Regions from separate parts of the Paenibacillus sp. J31R30 genome, predicted to be linked through region 1. Evidence: riboswitches for the same ligand, from Rfam matches in the RefSeq annotation. Region 1 holds a riboswitch; the other holds the start of a gene.
The links. A riboswitch is a leader RNA that binds a small molecule or an ion and turns the genes downstream of it on or off. The one in region 1 is predicted to bind ZMP and ZTP.
Positions count from the first base shown of each region.

Region 2: another riboswitch for ZMP and ZTP. It lies ahead of rpiB (ribose 5-phosphate isomerase B); the one in region 1 lies ahead of AC58QO_RS15045 (GNAT family N-acetyltransferase).

Region 1 is NZ_JCAUAV010000003.1:703,928-707,342, reverse strand. It holds gene AC58QO_RS15050 (GNAT family N-acetyltransferase) at 1-308, opposite strand, end outside; gene AC58QO_RS15045 (GNAT family N-acetyltransferase) at 305-1,429, opposite strand; ZMP/ZTP riboswitch at 1,478-1,558, opposite strand; gene AC58QO_RS15040 (LysE/ArgO family amino acid transporter) at 1,629-2,237, opposite strand; gene AC58QO_RS15035 (aminoglycoside phosphotransferase family protein) at 2,270-3,187, opposite strand; gene AC58QO_RS15030 (DUF3221 domain-containing protein) at 3,215-3,415, opposite strand, start outside.
Region 2 is NZ_JCAUAV010000011.1:167,520-170,934, reverse strand. It holds gene AC58QO_RS27015 (L-threonylcarbamoyladenylate synthase) at 1-52, shown strand, start outside; gene AC58QO_RS27010 (manganese efflux pump MntP) at 215-775, shown strand; gene AC58QO_RS27005 (low molecular weight protein arginine phosphatase) at 839-1,411, shown strand; ZMP/ZTP riboswitch at 1,510-1,590, shown strand; gene rpiB (ribose 5-phosphate isomerase B) at 1,695-2,153, shown strand; gene AC58QO_RS26995 (TIGR01440 family protein) at 2,170-2,775, shown strand; gene glyA (serine hydroxymethyltransferase) at 2,809-3,415, shown strand, end outside.

The DNA.
Region 1 (3,415 bases):
CCTATTCTCTGATATGTTTGAAGTAAATAAATCGCATATAGTTCTCCACCATAATTAAATTCTTTATTTCGATTTCTCCCGCCATTTGAAAAACCGACGATCTCACCAGCCTCGTTTTCTGCTACGAATATTTGTTCATTTTCGTTCAGATTTTCAAATGTCCATATCCAATTCTTTACTCGCTTATTAACGGTAATATTGGACAAGTACTCATCGGAAATAATACCTTTATAGGTCGTTTTCCAACTCTCAACATGGATAAAAGCAATGTCTTCAATATCTTTCTTACACGCTTCTCTTATTTTCATTGGGTTCCCCCTACGTTCCTAATCTCACGTTCATATAAATTCGCACTCCAGCCGCGGCCATCATATCTCCCACGGTAAGTCATATTCAAACTGCGGTAATACTCATTCAAGGTTGGATTATCCGCCATACAGTCCAATCGCAGCCAAGCTTTGCCTTTCTCTTTCAGGTAGGCTTCCGCCCACGACAGCATCCGGCTGCCGTGCCCTTGCCCCTTATACTTTCGCGCAACGACTAAACGGTGTACATAACCGGCGTCCTCATGAAACATATCTCCCCAAATCTCTTCATACTGCCAATGTATAGACAAACAGCCCATAATCTCACCATTCAGACAAGCGACAAACACTTCATTTTCCTGGATAAAATGTGCGATATACGCTCTCGTAAACGTATCTTCACGCCACTGTGTGAATCCCTTGGTTGCACATATCCATTCGGCTGCTTCCACATAGAGTAGTTGTATGATTTCTAAATCGTCACTCTGAGCTTTTCTTATTACAAAGTCCTTCCGCGGCTGCAATTCGGCCAACTCGTTTTTTTGCCAATGATATTCGATCCTTGAAGCCGTTGCAAGCGCCCTCTCTTCACCAAATAATCTAGATACGACATGAAGTGCAGCATCGAACCCCGCGGTTACCCCTGCGGACATGACGATCTTGCCGTTATCGACGTATCGGACTTCCTCAACAATAGTAGCACTGGATGGCACTAATTCTCGCAATAAATCAAATGCGTTGCGATTAGTCGTCACCCGTAGTCCATCCAACAAGTTAGCTTTTGCCAGGAAAAGCGCACCTGTGCACACAGATAAAATAAGTTCAGCATGGTGCGAAACAGCTCTAATCCAGTTCGTAATCATTTCATTGTTCATTGCAGTCCGCGAGCCTAAACCACCGGGTACAATCAAAATATCAGGTACTGGACAATTCTCAAAGCTGAATTTGGGGAAAAGCGTAAGTCCACTGACCGTTTGAACAGGTCTCTGAGCTTCTTCTACCGTGAATACATTGAAATCTTTGCCCCAATTACTCGACACGGCGAAAACATCGTACGGACCTGCAATATCTAACAGATCTACCCTTTCATAAATAAGGACTGCCACATGCCTAGCTCGTTCCATTGAAAATGCCTCCTTTAAAATAAAAAAAGCATTTGATCCAATGATCAAATACTTTGCCCAGGCGAACGGCTGTTATGGAATATGTGCTCCCCCGTAGTGATCTACGTTTCGCCAGTTACACATACCAAATATTACCTTCATTATATTCGGAAGAATTCAAGAAAATCAAGTGAAATTCTTGAGCGTACCTTACTTATCATTAGATTAATTGTGAGATTAAATAAATGGAAGTTCCCCACATTATGAGGGCGGAAGCTTTATTTAGAAAAGTTATAAATGTTCTTGATTTATCTAATTTCCCAACTTGTCTGCCTACTAACGCAAGCGCTGCAAACCATATCCATGAGACTAATATACAAGCGACGGCAAAAACAAGTTTTTCCTTCCCAGCATAGTGGATTGAGCTTGTTCCGATAACACCGATTGTGTCCAAGATCGCATGTGGGTTTAATAACGAAACGGAAGCGGCGAAAGCGATTTGCTTCTTAGGCGATAGCGCTTTTTCTTCGGATTGGCTTGAGGCAGGTTTACTCTTCCATGTAACGAACCCCATATAAATAAGGAATAATATACCTAATACAAACAGAACGGTTTTAATCATAGGCAGTGTAACGATAATGACTGATATGCCCAAAATAGCTAACGAAATAAGAGCCGTATCACACAAGGAAGCGGTAATAACGACTGGCAACGCCCGAATAAATCTTGGTTGTGTCACACCTTGATTAAATACAAATACATTCTGAACACCTAACGGCAAGATAAGTCCTGCTGATAAAAGAATTCCTTGAAAGATAGCCGAAAGCATGATGTTGTTCTCCTACTCCTATCTAATAAACGTTAATTAGGACCTACGAACTGCCCATACTCACTTAGAACCTCATCAATCGTACGTCTTGAAATGGCGGACAGCCCTGGGTTTGTGTCTATGTAATATGCATAAGCGATCAAACCAAAAGATAGCGCCCAGCCGCGACCTCTCGACCAGGTCTCTTCATCGTTTGTAAGCAAGGTGCGGAGTAGTTTGCGGCCGTCAGCCGAGAGAAATGTCCATGCAACCATAAGGTCACAGGCAGGATCTCCTACACCTAACGTGCCAAAATCGATCACCGAGCTTAGTTTTCCCTGCTCGATTAACAGATTCCCTGGATGAAGATCCCCATGGAGCCAAACGGGTTTCCCCTGCCATACCGGCGTTTGCAGGGCCTGTTCCCAAACAGCAGTTGCCGCATCCGTGTCGATGATGCCTCTCAAGTTGGCGATTGCCTCTCTGACCGCTGCATCACGCATGGCGAGTGGCACACCTCTGCCAGAATTGTGCGAAACGGGTGCAGGACCATCCGTGGTATCGATGAGTTGAATAGCATGAACGAAATGCGCTAATTCTGTCGCTGCTTGGTGTTGGCTATCGAGTGTAGCCATCGTTGCGTTCTCGCCTTCAAGCCACCGATAGACGGACCAGTGCCACGGGTATCCTTCGGTGGGTGCAGGTACCCCCTTTGCGAGCGGTACAGGGATAGGCAGGGGTAAATGCTGAGCTAACATTGGCAGCCAACGTTGCTCTTTCTCCACTTGCCCGATTGCCCAATCCGCATGTGGTAATCGGACCGCCATGTCATCGCCAAGACGATAAATGGCATTGTCTGTACCTGCTGAGTCAACTGCCTGAAGACGCAAGTGTGCCCATTGTGGAAATTGTGAAGCGATCAACTGCTGTACGAGTCTTACGTCAATATCCAGCACATTAACTTGGCTCATTCATACACTACCTTTCACCTATCGCATCTAACCGTCGATAACGATCTTTGTCACAAATTTCTCCGTACCGAAATCATATCCTGCGAACCACATTTTCACCTGTTTACCGACTGTGATGTCAGTGAATTGTGCTGTATTGCTCCCCTTCCTGAGTTGGGCAAATGGAAGAAGTTTATATTGCACCCCATCTACTTCAATGGTGCGCTCTGTGTTTACTCCCTCGCCTTT
Region 2 (3,415 bases), on a different contig from region 1:
GATTATGAATCGACTGTTGAAAGCAGCGGGTCATGAGCGGATCCGTCTCTAACATATAAGATTTTATAAGTTTCACGCCCTAAATTGTCTTATATTTCTGGTTAAACACTGTGAGAAGTCCAAGCAGGACGGCGTAGCCGTTTATTGTGACTAGCATGATTCCCAGTTTGTCCGCATATCTTGAGAAAGAATCGTGGACAAGGGGGATCGTGCTATGCTCGCATCTGGGGTACAAGTTGGGCAACTCATGACAATTGGAATAATGGCGATTGCTTTGGGCCTAGATGCTTTTTCGTTAGGAATTGGCATAGGAATGAAGGGCATTCGTTTGTTGGATATTTTGAAAATCAGCATTGTGATCGGCATTTTCCACGTGCTTATGCCACTTATGGGCATGTTTATGGGACAGTATGTCTCGCTCCTTCTGGGGAACGTTGCGACAGCTGCAGGGGGATGTTTACTTATTTTGCTCGGCGCGCATATGGTGTATAGCTCGATACGAGGGGAAGAAGCAACGGCTTTCGATCATCGAACGTTATGGGGGCTTATCATTTTCGCCCTTAGTGTTAGTATAGATTCGTTCTCTGTGGGCGTTTCTCTGGGGATGTTTGCTACGGACATCGTGCTTACAGTGCTCATCTTCGGTCTGTTTGGCGGATTGCTTTCGATAGCTGGCCTATTGCTAGGCAGACGGGTTAGCGGTTGGGTTGGGGAATATGGCGAGGCATTCGGCGGACTCATCCTATTAGGGTTTGGGATCAAGTTTTTACTATGATACAATATGGGGAGTTAGCTTTTGAAATAATAAGGTTTAAAATGCTTATATCGGGAGGATTTCATGTTGCGAATTCTATTTGTCTGTACAGGAAATACGTGCCGCAGTCCGTTAGCTGAAGGTTTGCTGCGTATGAGGGTGCATCAAGAGGGGCTTGCGGCGGAGGTTCGTTCAGCAGGTGTATCTGCGATGACGGGTGGTCCGATCTCGAGAAACAGCCAGTCGCTTCTTCACGAAGCGGGCTTTAAGGAATCTATCAATTCTCTAGCGATTGGCGCGGCGGATGTGGATTGGGCTGATCTGATCTTGACGATGACGACGGGGCATAAGCGTACAGTCATTCAACGTTATCCTCATGCGGTCGAGAAGACGTATACGCTCAAAGAGTATGTGGAAGACGATGCTCGTATTCTGAAGGCGATTGAAGAACGGGAGCAGCTTGCGACAGAGCTTCAGCTCAAACAGGCGCTATCTCAGACCGTATCCGTGGAAGAAAGAAGCCGCATGTATACGCTGGAAAATTCGATCCCCGATTACGATATTTCGGATCCCTATGGCGGGTCGCTGGCCGATTACCGGTACACTGCCGAGGAAATTGGTCGGAGCTTAGATAAATTGGTGAGAAAATTACGCTAAAATCAACAGCAAGCCTATAACTCTGTCTTCACTTGCATGAGATAGGTCAATATAGCTTTACACATCGCTGGGAATGCGATAAAATACAAGTAACAAGCAAGACTCAATGTAACTGGCGACGAGTGGGATTAACCACAATGGAGCATTGAGCTATACGGCCGGTCGCCTGGGCAAAAGAGCAACGCGCGTTTTCTAGCGTGTGCGCTCTTTTTTTCGTTTTTGGTGAGCTTTGGGATATAATAGGATGGTCGAATTCGAACAAGTCAAAAGGAGCGTTCTATTCATGAAAATTGCTTTAGGTGCTGATCATGCAGGCTATCGTTTGAAAGATGTTATCATTCCTTTTATTGAATCATTAGGTCATCAAGTGATTGATTTCGGATGCAGCTGCGGCGACTCCGTCGATTACCCAGATTATGCACTTCAAGTTTGCGAAAAAGTCGTTTCGGGAGACGCAGATAAAGGGATTCTGCTTTGTGGAACTGGCATTGGGATGTCCATTGCTGCCAATAAAGTTCCGGGAATCCGCTGTGCACTTGTGCACGATCTTTTCTCAGCGAAAGCGACGCGTGAACATAATGATACGAACGTGCTAGCGATGGGTGAGCGTGTAGTTGGTCCTGGCGTAGCGGAAGAAATCGTGAAAATTTGGCTGGAAACCGAGTTCTCAGAAGGTGTCCGCCACAAGAATCGTATTAACAAAGTACAGAGCATCGAAGATCGTTTCACGGTACATCCCTAGAGATGAGGGAGCCACAATGACAGATTCTATGTATGAACCTATAGCAGAAGCTTTGGAAGCGAACCTGCGTGAGCTGATTACAGTTGGCAGCCTGCGTCCCGGCAACATCTTGGTGATCGGCACGAGCACGAGTGAAATTCTCGGGCATCGGATTGGTACATCGGGTACGCTGGATGCGGCGAAGCCGATTTTTGAGACGGTTGCGCGTATCTGCGGCGAGTTCGGGCTGCATGCGGCTTATCAATGCTGCGAGCATCTGAATCGTGCGCTGGTTGTGGAGGAAGAGCTGCTGACGCTAGCGCCGCAGCTTGAGCCCGTCTCCGTGATTCCCGTGCCGAAGGCCGGGGGCTCCATGGCTTCCTACGCGTACAGACACCTCGCGAAACCGGTCGTTGTTGAGACGATTCAGGCGCATGCGGGCATCGATATTGGCTCCACGCTGATCGGCATGCATCTGCGCAGAGTCGCTGTTCCCGCAAGGCCGCCAGTTCGCCATATTGGCCAGGCTTATGTCACGATGGCATTCACTCGGCCGAAGCTGATCGGTGGTACTAGAGCTGTGTACTCCGCTGAGCTGGCGGATCAACTTTATCAACAAGCTGCACCTGATGCAGATTGCTAATATTTTATCTAACATCCTTAGGAGGAATTCCCTATGACAAACTTTTTGAGCAAACAAGATCCGAAAATCGTAGAAGCTATGAACCTTGAGCTAGGCCGTCAACGCGACAAAATTGAGCTAATCGCTTCCGAGAACATCGTGAGCCAAGCAGTCCTTGAAGCTATGGGTACTGTACTTACGAACAAATACGCGGAAGGCTACCCAGGCAAAAGATACTATGGTGGCTGTGAGTACGTAGACATCGTGGAAGACATCGCTCGTGACCGCGCGAAAGAGCTTTTCGGTGCTGAGCACGCGAACGTTCAACCTCACTCCGGTGCACAAGCGAACATGGCTGTTTACTTAGCTGCGCTAAACCCTGGTGACACGGTTCTTGGTATGAACCTTGCGCATGGTGGCCACTTAACACATGGTAGCCCTGTAAATGCTTCCGGTATTCTTTACAACTTCGTAGCTTACGGTGTAAGCGAAAAAGATTTCCGCATCGACTATGACGATGTTCGCAAAGCAGCTTTCAAACATAAGCCTCGCATGCTAGTAGCTGGTGCAAGTGCGTACCCGCGTACGATTGATTTCGAAGCTTTAGCATCTATCGCTAACGATGTAGGCGCATTGTTCTTCGTCGATATGGCGCATATCG